One region of the Sphingobium sp. RC1 genome, then DNA from elsewhere that is predicted to be linked to it. Evidence: riboswitches for the same ligand, from Rfam matches in the RefSeq annotation. Region 1 holds a riboswitch; each other region holds the start of a gene.
The links. A riboswitch is a leader RNA that binds a small molecule or an ion and turns the genes downstream of it on or off. The one in region 1 is predicted to bind cobalamin.
Positions count from the first base shown of each region.

Region 2: another riboswitch for cobalamin. It lies ahead of AC6JBC_RS18005 (TonB-dependent receptor); the one in region 1 lies ahead of AC6JBC_RS14380 (ferredoxin-like domain-containing protein).
Region 3: another riboswitch for cobalamin. It lies ahead of AC6JBC_RS11555 (TonB-dependent receptor plug domain-containing protein); the one in region 1 lies ahead of AC6JBC_RS14380 (ferredoxin-like domain-containing protein).

Region 1 covers NZ_AP027308.1:59,376-63,737, reverse strand. The annotation lists gene AC6JBC_RS14385 (alpha/beta fold hydrolase) at 1-782, opposite strand, end outside; cobalamin riboswitch at 909-1,137, shown strand; gene AC6JBC_RS14380 (ferredoxin-like domain-containing protein) at 1,368-2,423, shown strand; gene AC6JBC_RS14375 (precorrin-8X methylmutase) at 2,423-3,052, shown strand; gene cobI (precorrin-2 C(20)-methyltransferase) at 3,049-3,771, shown strand; gene cobJ (precorrin-3B C(17)-methyltransferase) at 3,768-4,362, shown strand, end outside.
Region 2 covers NZ_AP027309.1:381,243-385,604, reverse strand. The annotation lists gene AC6JBC_RS18020 (malate synthase G) at 1-1,332, opposite strand, end outside; gene AC6JBC_RS18015 (LysR family transcriptional regulator) at 1,443-2,336, shown strand; gene AC6JBC_RS18010 (hypothetical protein) at 2,521-2,700, shown strand; cobalamin riboswitch at 2,938-3,184, shown strand; gene AC6JBC_RS18005 (TonB-dependent receptor) at 3,425-4,362, shown strand, end outside.
Region 3 covers NZ_AP027306.1:2,316,669-2,321,030, reverse strand. The annotation lists gene cobA (uroporphyrinogen-III C-methyltransferase) at 1-469, shown strand, start outside; gene mobA (molybdenum cofactor guanylyltransferase) at 554-1,102, opposite strand; cobalamin riboswitch at 1,130-1,396, shown strand; gene AC6JBC_RS11555 (TonB-dependent receptor plug domain-containing protein) at 1,565-3,436, shown strand; gene AC6JBC_RS11550 (ABC transporter substrate-binding protein) at 3,473-4,285, opposite strand; gene AC6JBC_RS11545 (FecCD family ABC transporter permease) at 4,324-4,362, shown strand, end outside.

The DNA.
Region 1 (4,362 bases):
GGGAACACATGCAGTTCCGCGTTCGGGATCACTCGCATCGGCAACAGCGCGCCGTCGAGCGGGCTGACCTTGTCATCGCGGCCCCAGGTGATCAGCGTGGGCGCCTGAATCCTGCCCAGATAATCGATCCGCTGCGACACGCCCGGCCCGCTCATTGACTGCGCGATGAAGCCCAGAACCGCGCGCGTGTACATCTTGCGGCTGCTCTCCATCGTCACCGGTTCGAGCGCGGCCTTGTAGCGCATGTCGATCAGTTCGTCGGTAATGATCGATTTGTCGTAAACCATCGATTCCAGCCAGGCGATGATGTTCTCGCGCGTCGGGTCCTCGATGAAATCAACAAGCCGGGTCAGCCCTTCATTGGGAAAGGTGGAGGTGATGTTGAACCCGATCCCGCCGATGGTGATATAGCGCAGCACCCGCTGGGGATGAGATGCCGCGAGATGGCCACCGGCAATCCCGCCATAGCTGTTGCCGAGGATATGCGCGCGATCGATGCCGAGGCCGTCCATCAACGCGACGGCAGCGTCGCGGAAAACCGCCACAGGATCGCCATCCACGGGATCGCTTTTGCCATAGCCGGGTGCGTCGAGGATGATCGTGCGGAAATGCTGGGAAAAGAGCGGCAGATTGCCCCGAAAATTCGCCCAGCCCTTGACGCCGGGGCCGGACCCGTGAAGCAGCAGCAGCGCGGGGCCTGATCCAGCCTCATGATAATGGAGGCGGCCATTGGCGGTTTCGAGAAAACGGCTGGTCGCTTCGAAGCTGAGATCGCTCATCATCTGCTCTCCATGTTGTTATTCAAGGACGGGACTAGCCTTGGGGCAAAGCGGGCGCAAGCAAGCCGTCGCTGCCCACTTCCCTTTCGCGCGCATCGCCCTTATGAAGCGCAGCGGATCGGGCTTGCCCGGTCCATCGATCGCGCCGGTGTCCCGCAAGGGACTTAAATGGGAACGCGGTGCGGGAGGTTTCCCCTCCCTAATCCGTGGCTGTCCCTGCAACTGTGAGCGGCGAGCAAGGCATGGACCGGCCGGACCCTTAAAACAGGGACGGTCAGCCACTGGAGCGATCCGGGAAGGCCCCATGCCAACGCTATGACCCGCAAGCCAGGAGACCTGCCGGAGCAAAGGTCGCTCTTGCCATGACCCAGGGGATGGTCACGGCTCGGTTCTCCGTTTGAGCGACGAATTCGTGCGGCTGCGGCCGTGCAGGCGTGCGGCCTGTCCGCCTGCCTGTGCGTGCCGTCCGTGTGTCGTGGCGCTGATGCGGGGAGTGCAGGAGCAATGCAGGAGCAGGCGCAACGTGCCGACGCTGATCCATGCGCGCACCTTGGCGTGCGCGGCTGGTGTCCGACGGCATGGCGGCCGATGATGGCTGGCGACGGGCTGCTGGTCCGGGTGCGCCCGGCGCTGGGCCGGATGACCCGCGCGCAAGCGGCCGGTTTGTGCGAGGCCTCTCTGGCGCTCGGCAACGGGCATATCGACATCACCAATCGCGCCGCACTGCAAATCAGAGGCGTACGGGAAGCAGACCATAGCGCTTTGATGGAGCGGCTGGTCGCGCTGAACCTGGCCCATGCCTACGCAGAGGGCGACAGGCAGATCCCCGTCCTGATCAACCCCGACTGGCTACCCGGCGACGACAGCGCGTTCATAGCGAACGCCCTGATCGCGCGGCTCGGCGAGTTGCCGGACCTGCCCGCAAAGGTCGGGTTCGCCATCGACGCGGGGCCTGCTCCGGTGCTGAGCGATGTTCCGGCTGACTTTCGGGTCGAAAGAGGGACAGGCGGCGCACTGGTCCTGCGCGCCGACGGGCGGACCCATGGCGTAGTCGTGAGCGTGCAGGAAGCGGCCGAGGGGCTACTGTGCCTTGCCCGATGGTTCGTGGACAGCGGCGGCGTTCAGGCCGGGCGGATGGCGCGGCATTCAGGGGAGCTTCCCGATGCGGCGGCCGAGGCCCCTGCCCCGGCCCGGTCTCGCGCTGCTGCGCTGGCTGCAGCGCCTGGGCCATTCCATGCGGCGCCCTTTGGCCGGATCGAGGCTGCTGCGCTCCTCGCCGCGATGAAGAGTGGCGCGGAGGCTGTGCGGCTTACCCCCTGGCGCGGGCTGGTGCTGGAGGGAAGCAGCGCGCCCTCCGACGATCCGGCCGATCCGCGCCTTTCGGCGGATGCCTGTCCCGGCGCGCCCGCCTGCCCGCAATCGAGCGTCGCCACGCGCGATCTGGCCGCCCGGCTGGCGCCGCATGTTCGCGGACTTCATGTCTCGGGTTGCGCAAAGGGGTGCGCCCGGCCTTCGCAGGCGGCGGTGGTCCTCACCGGTCGGGATGGCCACTTCGACCTTGCCCATAATGCGCGGGCGGGCGCGCCGCCGCTGCAATCGGGCCTGTCGCCCGATCAGATAATCGCCCTCTTCGGAGCCAAATGATGCCGCATATTTACGAAACCAACGGGGCGGAAATCTATCGCCAGTCCTTCCGCATGATCCGGGCGGAGGCGGCGCTCGGCCGCTTTTCGGCGGAGGAAGAACGGGTCGCCGTGCGCATGATCCACGCGACGGGCATGGTTGGCCTGGCGCCGCATATCCGCTTTTCGCCGCGCTTCGCCACGGCCGTAATCACTGCGCTGGAGGCAGGGGCGCCCATTCTATGTGACGCGCGCATGGTGTCGGAAGGGATCACGCGCGCGCGCCTCCCTGCCGCCAATCCGGTCCTCTGCACTTTGACCGATCCCCAGGTCCCAGACCTCGCCAGCGCCATGGCGAATACCCGCTCGGCCGCCGCGCTGGAGCTGTGGCGGCCGCATCTCGCGGGAGCAGTGGTCGCGATCGGCAACGCCCCGACGGCGCTGTTCCACCTGCTCAACATGCTGGAAGACCTCGCCTGTCCGCGCCCCGCGGCCATCATCGGTTGCCCGGTCGGCTTTGTCGGCGCGGCGGAGTCCAAGGCAGCCTTGTGGGACGCGCAGCCGGTCCCTTGCTGCATCGTCGAAGGGCGGCTGGGCGGCAGCGCGATCACCGTCGCGGCCGTCAATGCGCTCGCGAGTGCGGCCGAATGATCGGGACCATTCACGGCGTGGGCCTAGGCCCCGGCGCGCAGGACCTGATGAGCGTGCGGGCCGACCGGCTGATCCGAGAGGCGCGCCATATCGCCTATTTCCGCAAGCCGGGCCGCGCAGGTCATGCCCGGAAAATCGTCGAAGGACTGTTGCGTCCCGACGCGGTCGAATATGCGATGGAATATCCGGTGACGACCGAGATTCCGGTCACGAACCCGCGATATAATGAGCGGCTTTCCGCCTTTTATGCGGATTGCACCGCGCATCTGCACGGGCTGGCGGCGGCGGGTGAGGATGTGGTTGTCCTCTGCGAGGGCGACCCCTTTTTCTACGGCAGCTTCATGCATCTGCACAGCCGCCTGTCATCACTTGCGCCCGTGCGAATCGTGCCCGGCATCACCGGCATGTCGGGGGCCTGGACGGCGAGCGGGACGCCGATCAGTTGGGGCGATGATGTGCTGACGGTGCTGATGGCGACGCTGCCCGAAGAAGAGCTGGCGCGCCGTATCCATGACACCAATGCGCTGGTCGTCATGAAGATCGGCCGCAATCTGGCGAAGCTGCGCCGGGCGGTGGAGGCGGCGGGGAAGCAGGACTGCGCCTGGCTGGTCGAATATGCCACGATGGCGGACCAGAAGATCACGCCGCTGCGCGAGGCAGAGGCGATCACCGGCTATTTTTCCATCCTGCTGGTCCATGGGCAGGGACGGCGACCATGAGCGGATGGGTGGCGGTAGCCGGGCTCGGGCCGGGAGCCGAAGGGCTGGTGACGCCCGAAGTGACACAGGCCTTGGCGGAGGCGACCGATCTGATCGGCTATGCCCCCTATGTCGCGCGGGTGGAGGATCGGCCCGGACTTCTACGCCATGCGTCGGACAATCGGGTGGAACTGGAGCGGGCGGCCCATGCGCTGGAACTGGCGGCGGCCGGGCGGCGCGTGGTGGTGGCGTCCTCCGGTGATCCGGGCGTGTTCGCCATGGCGTCGGCCTTGTTCGAGGCGCTGGAAGCCGGGCCGAAGGCGTGGCTGGGGATCGACATCCGCATCCTGCCCGGCATCACCGCCATGCTGGCCGCAGCCGCACGGGCGGGCGCTCCGCTGGGGCATGATTTCTGTGCGATCAACCTGTCCGATAATCTGAAGCCATGGGCGTTGATCGAGCGGCGCCTGCGCTTGGCCGCTCAGGCCGACTTCGCCATGGCCTTCTACAACCCTCGATCGAAGGCCCGGCCGGATGGCTTTGCGCACGCGCTCGACATCCTGCGTGAGGAATGCGGGAACGACCGGCTGATCCTTTTCGCGCGCGCCGTTT
Region 2 (4,362 bases), on a different contig from region 1:
ATGGATTTCGTCCCCCGTTCGATCCAGAAAGCCCGTATTGATGAAGACGATCCGATCTCGCACCGCATGAATGCAGGCCGCGAGGTTCGCCGAGGTCCGCCGCTCCTCGTCCATCACGCCGACCTTCAACTGATGCCGCTCCAGCCCCAGCAGATCCTCGATCGCGTCGAACAGGTCATTGGTAAAGGCGGCCTCCTCCGGCCCATGCATCTTGGGCTTCACGATATAGATACTGCCCGCCCGGCTGTTGACGAAACGCCCATTCCGTCGAATGTCGTGCAAGGCGATCAGGCTGGTAACGATCCCATCCAATATCCCTTCGGGCGCCTCGTTCCCATTGGACAGCCGCACCGCAGGCGTCGTCATCAAATGCCCGACATTGCGCACGAACAGCAATGACCGCCCCGGCAGCTTCAAGCTGCTCCCATCAGGCGCGACATAGGCCCGGTCGCCATTCAACCGCCGCGTCATCATCGCGCCATTCTTCTCGAAGCTGTCCTCAAGATCGCCCTTCATCAGGCCGAGCCAGTTGGCATAGGCCGCCACCTTGTCCGCCGCATCGACCGCCGCAACGGAATCCTCCAGATCGCAAATGGTGGACAGGGCCGATTCCAGAACGACATCGGCCAGATGCACCGGGTCATCCCGCCCGATCGCATGGCTTGCGTCGATCACCAGCTCAATATGCAGCCCATTGTTGCGAAGCAGGATGTTATCCCCTGCCCGCCCGGCAAGTTGCGCGGGGTCGCGCAAGACCGGCGTGCCACCCGCCCAATCCGCCCAACTTCCTTCCGCCAGAGGAACCACCCGATCCAGGAATGCCTTGGCCCACCCAATCACCTGTGCGCCGCGCGCTGGATCATAGCCTTTGCCCGCCGCCGCGCCGGGGATCGCATCGGTCCCATACAGCGCATCGTAAAGGCTGCCCCAACGCGCATTGGCCGCGTTCAACAGGAACCGCGCATTTAGGATAGGCACCACCAACTGCGGCCCGGCCATGGTCGCCAGCTCTGCATCCACCCGACCCGACCCGATGGAAAAAGGCGCAGGCTCCGGCACCAGATAGCCGATCTGGGTCAGGAAAGCCCGATAGGCCTCCGCATCAAACGGCCGCGCCGCTTCCTCGCCATGCCAGCTGTCGATCTGCGCCTGAATCGCGTCGCGCTTTTCCAGCAGAGCCGCATTAAGCGGCGCGAACCGCTCGAAAATCGCAGCCACGCCCTGCCAAAATGCTTCCGCTGCGATCCCCGTCCCTGGCAGGACTTCTCCATCGATAAAGCGCGCCAGCTCGGCGGCGACCATAACACCCGATTTCTCGATCATGCCGTCCATGGGCAACTCTCCATCCAAAATACTGTGACGAAAGCCTATAGACCCCTCTCCATCCTCGCACTAGACAACAAGAACTCAAAGCATCTGTTCCTCACAGGAAAAGATCATCGATGGATCCCGATTATCTTCTCTTCGCCCGCGCGGTGGAGGCAGGCAGCCTTTCGGCGGCAGGCCGCATATTGAACATCTCGCCTGCCATGATGTCGAAACGCATCTCCCGGCTGGAAGCGCGCCTCGGCGTCCGCCTCATCCATCGCACCACGCGCCGCCTTGCCCTGACGGAGGAAGGCGCCAGCCTGCACCGCGACCTTGTCGCCATCCTCGACGCCATCCAGCAGGCGGAGCAACGCGTCACCAGTCGGCACCGGAGTGCGTCCGGGCCGCTGCGCATTTCGGCTCCCACCTCCTTCGGCCGCCTGCATGTGGCGCCTCATGTCGGTCGCTTCCTGGACCTCCATCCGCGCGTCGACCTCGAACTCAACCTGTCCGACGCCTATGAAGACCTGCTCGCCGAGCGTATCGACGTGGCGATCCGCATCACCAGCGACATTCCTCTCCATTTGGAGGGGCATCATCTCGCCACCAACCGCCGCATCCTCTGTGCCAGCCCAGCCTATCTCGCCGCGCATGGCATTCCGGACAAGATCGCCGACCTCCCCCGCCACCGCCTGCTCGCGGCCGATGGACAATTGCCCTGGCGGCTGGTGAATGGTCGCGCGCGCAAGCTGATCGATGGCCAAAGCCATGTCCGCACCAACAGCAGCGAAATCGTGCGCGAACTTGCCCTTACCGGCGTCGGGATCGTCTTGCGCTCGCTCTGGGACGTGGGCGACCTGATCGCAAAAGGCAACCTCGTCCGCGTCCTCGATAGCTGGGAAGGCCCCGTTGACCTCGCCGTTCACGCCGTCCACCCCCGCGCCGCAGGCCGTCCCGCCGCCGTAGACGCCTTCATCGGCTTCTTGCGTGAAACCTTCCGCGATGCATCGTGGAACCGGGGCGGCTGATAGCAAGAAGCACCTTAGCGCCACCCGCTCAACTGCCTGAAAAGCGCAGAAATCCTCTGCCGCAATGATTTGCAAGCCTGCTGTCAAAAAACAGAAGCTTTCCGGAGTTAACCTGCGTAATGGCAGCGGGAAACAGGCCGATGTTATCGTTCGAGCCATAAGAGATTGAGAGAGGATAAGGGCCATGCGCCCCAATGACGCGTCACATTTTTCCGCCTGCGCCGCCCAGGAAGCGCGGCAAGCCAGGGAAGCCCGCCTGCGCGGCGCCGACCAGGCAACCATCGCCCTCCACAACGAACGCGCCGTCCGCTACCAGGCCATGGCGCTGCGCCTCCAACGAGAGCGCGGCGCGACCCTGAACTGATCTTGGCGCGACAAACGGGCGCACGTCATCCCCTCTCCCCTTCAGGGGAGAGGGTGCCGAGCGAAGCGACGGCGGGAGAGGGGACTGCAAGCAACCGAGGCCGCTCCCCTCTCCCCAGCCCTCTCCCCTGAAGGGGAGAGGGAGTGATGTTGCCCCACTCCACCCACTCCACCCGCCCATCACCCCCCTTGCCCACCCCCCCCACCTCCGCTATCGCCCACTCACCCGGGCAACCCCTGGGGAAATGATCGCGCCGGTGCCTCGAAAGAGGCTTAAAAGGGAACATGGTAAAGGAGGCATCCGCCTCCCCAAGCCAAGGCTGTCCCTGCAACTGTAAGCGGCGAGCGCGATGCACATCGCCCCACCTCACAGGCAGGTTGGGGCAAGTCACTGGGCCGGACGCTAAATCCTGCGAGGCCTGGGAAGGCCGTGCATCAAGCGATGACCCGCGAGCCAGGATACCTGCCAGCGTCTGGTCGCTCTTGCCTTGGTCCAGGGGATGGCCGCGGCACGGTAGTTTCCGTCTGAGCGACGAACGAGCGGCAAGAGGCCGCTTCGGTGACGCTGGCGGCCGCCTTGGGGGCGTCCGGCCGTCTGCGTGCGCCGGTCGTCGCCTGACGACAGGTCTCTTGCCGGATGTCGCCAGACGCCCGGAGTGCATGAAGTGAAACTGCCCAATCCTTTCCACCGCGCCGCCTGCGCGCTGACCGCCACGCTCCTACCCCTGCCAGCCTTCGCAGCCGAAACGGCCGATGCGGGCGAAGACGCCAGCACCATCATCGTCTTTGGCCGGGGCGAGGACAAGATCGGCACCGCCCATGCGGCGAGCGAAGGCAGCGTCGGCGGCGCGGACCTTCTCGTCCGCCCGCTGCTGCGCGTTGCAGAACTGCTCGAAGCCGTTCCGGGGCTGGTCGCCGCCCAGCATTCGGGCAGCGGCAAGGCCAATCAATATTTTCTGCGCGGCTTCAATCTCGACCATGGGTCGGACTTCACCACCTATATTGACGGGGTGCAGATGAACTTCCGCACCCATGGCCATGGTCAGGGCTATCTCGACCTCAACGGCCTCATCCCCGAAATCATCGCACGGGAGGATTTTCGCAAAGGTCCCTATCGCGCCGATGGCGGCGACTTCGCGCTTGCGGGCGCCGCCTATATGACCACGATCGACGGCTATGACCGCCCATGGGTCGCGGCGGAGGGCGGCTCCTTCGGCTGGCGCAGGCTGGCGTCGGGCGGCACGGTAAAGGCGGGCGCGGGTAATCTCACCCTCGTCGCCCAGGCAAAGATGTATGACGGGCCGTGGCAGGAACCTGAACATCTGCGTCACTATGCGGGTTTCGCCAAATATACGCTCCCCGCCGGGGCGGGGAAGATCGACGCCACGCTCCACGCCTATCGCGCCACATGGCGCCCGACCGAGCAGATCCCCGAAAGGATCGTCGGCACGCCGCTCTGCCCCGATGTCTTCTGTTCGCCCGATCCGTCCGCGCGCGGTGAAACCACCCGCATTATCGGTAATCTCGCCACCGTTCAGGCGACATGGCGCGCCAATCTTTATGCCCAGTTCTACGACTGGACGATGTTCTCCAACCCCACCTACACCGACCCCGACGGCACCAGCGCGCAGATCGAGCAGTTCGACCGCCGCTGGGTCCTCGG
Region 3 (4,362 bases), on a different contig from region 1:
CGAGGAGATGGAGCATCTCGCCGCTGACGGCATCCGCACCCACATCTGCCCCGGCATCACCACCGCCAGCGCGGCGGCGGCAAGCGGCAACGCCTCGCTCACCCTGCGCGGCAAGGCGCGGGGCCTGACGATGGTGACCGCGCATCTGAAAGCCGGTGAGCCGCTCAAGCTCGACTGGGAAACGCTCGCCCGCCCCGGCGGCACGCTCGGCATCTATATGGGCCGCGCCGCGGCTGGCGAGATCAGCCGCCAGCTGATCGCCGCCGGACGCGATCCCGAAACGCCGGTGATGGTGGCCGTCAATGTATCGCTGCCCACCGAACGCCTGATCCGGGGGAAGCTGTCAGCGCTTGCCTTTCTGGTGGCCACGATCAGTGACGAAGACCCGACCCTGCTTCTGATTGGTGAAGCGGTGGCGGGCACGTCCATGCCAGTAGAGGCCGCAGCCAGCGTCGCTCTTCAGCTTTGAAGACCGGCTCTCCGCGACCTTTGCCCTGAGCTTGCCGGATGCCCCCAAACTTAGTTGGAAGGAAGGGCGGGGGCTTCGGCAAGCTCAGCTTGAGCCGGGGGGAACGGAGGTAAAAGCCTCCAGATCATCCGGCCGGTTGAAATTGGGCAGGACGATATCCGCCCGCTCCACGATCCGCGCGCCAATTCGCTCCAGCCAGCCGAATATCGACCGGCTATTCTCTTCCGCCAGATGCGCGTCCAGTTCACCCGCAAGCCCGGCAGGCCAGAACCCCGCCAGTTGCTGCCCCTTCAACACCGCAGCGCCTTTTCCCGCCAGCGCCTCCACCAGCACCGCAGGATAGACAGGCATGTCGCACCCCGTCGTCAGCACCGCGTCATAGCCCTCGCTCTGCGCATGATGCAGTGCCGCGTTCAGCCCGCCCAGCGGTCCCATGTCCGGCGCGGGCCGGTCGGATAGGCTGGTCAGCCCCTCGACCACCCGTCCACAGACCACCACCGCCTCGACATGGGGCGCGATCGCCGCGACCGCATGTTCGATCAGCGTGCGCCCGTCCGGCATCAGCGCCAGCGCCTTGTCGCTCCCGAACCGGCTGGATCGTCCCCCGGCCAGCACCGCGCCCAGCAATCGCATCGATCCACTCCTTGGCAGAACCCTCACTTTCCCCTATGGCGCGCGGCGTGAGCGGGCAACCGCTGACACAAAGATCGCGCCGGAAAGGGAATGCGGTGCGGGTGGCCTCAAGCCATCCCATTCCGCAGCTGCCCCTGCAACTGTAAGCGGCGAGCGCGATGCACAGGGGAACCTGCGACCTTCAAAAAGGGGAAGGCGAGGGGGACCGGCCACTGGACGCATGCGTCCGGGAAGGCCCGTGCATCGCCGCGACGACCCGCGAGCCAGGAGACCTGCCGGCGCTTGGTCGCTCTTGCCTTGGGTCCAGGGATCGGCCCGGGCACGGTTTTCCGTCTGAGCGACGAAGCGGCGCAGGGCCGCATCAGTGCGCGGGGCGGGACTGGCGTCTCTCTTTCTCGCGCACTGGCCGCTTATGCGGACGCCCTGGGCTCATGTCGCATGACGCTCAGGGAAGACAAGAATATGATCAGGACCGGAATTTCACTGCTGGCGCTCCTCGCCGCCACCCCCGCGCTTGCGGAGGAATCCAGCGATATCGTCGTCACCGCGCTAGGCATCGAACAGCCGACCGATGAAGTCGGCCAAGCCATCACCGTCATCGATGCAAAGACGATCGAAACCCGCCAGAACGTCAGCATCGCGGACCTGCTGATCACCACGCCCGGCATCCGTTTCAACCGGGCTGACGCAGTAGGCGGCGTGACCGGCATTTCGATCCGGGGCGCGGAAACGACGCAGACGCTGGTGCTGCTCGACGGGGTCAAGATTAACGATCCGAGCATCATTGGCGATGCCTATGACTTCGGCAATCTGCTGACCGGCAACATCCGCCGCATCGAAGTGCTGCGCGGCTCCAACTCCGTGGTCTATGGTAGTCAGGCGATCGGCGGCGTCGTCAACATTATGTCAGCCGAACCGGGTGAAGGCTTTGGCGGCACCGCCTCGGTGGATTATGGCTATGCGGACACCCTGAATGCGAAAGCAGATGTGTCGGGCAGCGCGGGCATTGCTTCGGGCAGCGCTGGCGTCGCCTATTTCCGCACCGACGGCATCTCCGCGGCCAAGGGCGGCACGGAAAAGGACGGCTATGAGAATATCGCCACCCACGCCAAGCTGAAACTGGCGTTCACGGACAATCTCAGCCTCGACCTGCGCGGCTATTATATCCATGCGAACCTCGACACCGACATCTTCTTCGGCGCGCCGATGGAGTCCACGGACAGCAGCAAGCTCGATCAATATGTCGGCTATGCAGGGCTCAACCTTGCGTCGTTCGATGGCAAGCTGACGCAACGGGCCGCCGTCACCTGGTTCCGCAACGACCGCGACTATTTCTTCGCGCCCAGCTCCGCCGCGCCGGACTACGGCTATTCGGGCACCAATCTGCGCTTCGAATATGAAGGCGTGTATCAGCCGGTCGATCAGGCCAAGCTGGTTTTCGGCTATGAGCATGAACGGCCGGACTATGATTCCTTCTATTATGACTTCTTCACAGGCGACAAGGTCGTCAGCGCGGCCAAGGTCAATATCGACAGCGTCTACGCCCTGGCGGTGGTGAAGCCGTTTTCGGGGCTGTCGCTGACCGGCGGCGTGCGCCATGACGATCATAGCCAGTTTGGCGGCGCGACGACGCTGGGCGCCAATGCGAACTACACGCCCAATGAAGGCCGCACCAACATTCGTGCCAGCTATGGCGAAGGCTTCCGAGCGCCCTCGCTTTATCAGATCTATGACGGCACCTATGGCAATCTCAGCCTGAAGCCTGAACGGTCGAAAAGCTATGATGTAGGCTTCGACCAGAATCTGGATGGTGGCCGGGCGATGATCTCTGTCACCGCGTTCCGCCGCGATACCCGCGACCAGATCTATTTCGATGGCTTCGCCTTGCCGTTCGGCCGCTACGTCAATCTTACGCGCACGCGTGCGAGGGGTGTGGAAGCCGCCGTCACGCTGAAGCCTGTCGATGCGCTTACCGTCACTGCCGCCTACAGCTATATCGACGCGATCGATCGCTCCGAAGGCGGCCTCAACGAAGGCAAGCGTCTTCCCCGTCGCGCCAAGGATGCGGTCAGCGTCTCGGCTGACTATGACTGGGCATTCGGCCTATCGACCGGCGCGACGCTCACCATGGTCGGCGACAGCTTTAACGATTTCGCCAACACCCAGCGTCTGGATGGCTATGCCCGGCTCGACATTCGCGCTTCGCTGCCCATCAATGAACATCTCGAAATCTACGGCCGCATCGACAATCTGACCGATGAGGAATACGCGACGGTTTATGGTTACAACACCTACGGCCGGTCGGCCTATGCCGGCGCACGTGTCCGCTTCTGATGACGGGAAAGAGGGGCGGGCGTGACGCTTCGCCCCTCAACGCCTGCCCGCAGCGTTCGCTTGCGCGATGATGCTGCGCGCGGCCTGCACATAAGCGGGGCCGCCGCACACCGTCCAGGCTTGCGGCACGTGAATGCGGGGGATGGATCGCAGCACCGGGTGGTGCAGCATCTCCGTCCCCTGATCGACGACCTTTTTGCTGTCTTCTTCCACGATCAGATAGTCGGGCCGGGCGGCGATCATTTCCTCCAGCGGCACCTGCGCCAGCGCCGGTTTGCCCAGCTTCGCCGCCAGATTGGTGAGGCCGGCGCGCCGCATCAATTCATCCACCAGCGTTCCCGTGCCGGTCATATAGCCGCGCCGCTGATAATAGGCCGCCACCTCGCTGCGCCGCGAACGGGGCAGGGCGGCAAGGTCGCGCTCCATTCCCGCGATCAGCGCTTCTCCACGCGCAGGATGGCCGACCGCCAGCGCCACCTGCCGGATCTGCTCCCGGATCACGGCAAAGCTGTCTGCGCTCGCCAGCCCCAGCTTGCGCCATCGCCCATCCGGCGCGCCGACAACACCGCCAGCGCCATCGGGAAAGCCGATCACCAAATCGGGACGCAGCGCCAATACCTCTTCGGCCGGGCGTTTCAGCACCGGGAAACGTCGCGCCTTGGCGACCGCTGCCGACAGTTCCGGGTCATGCCCATAGGGACTCAAGGCCGCGATCTGCCCCGGATCGGCGAGCGCCAGCACATATTGATCGGCGCAGGTATTGAGCGACACGATCCGCCGCGGCGGGGCAGGGGCTGCGCCCGTCAGGCCAAGCAGGCAAAGCGCCGCGATTGCTATTTTTCCCCGCATGAAATGGGCCTTAGCAAGCAACGGCAAGGACGCAAACCATGAGCGCCCGCCGCCACCCGCTGCTCCTGCCGGTCCTG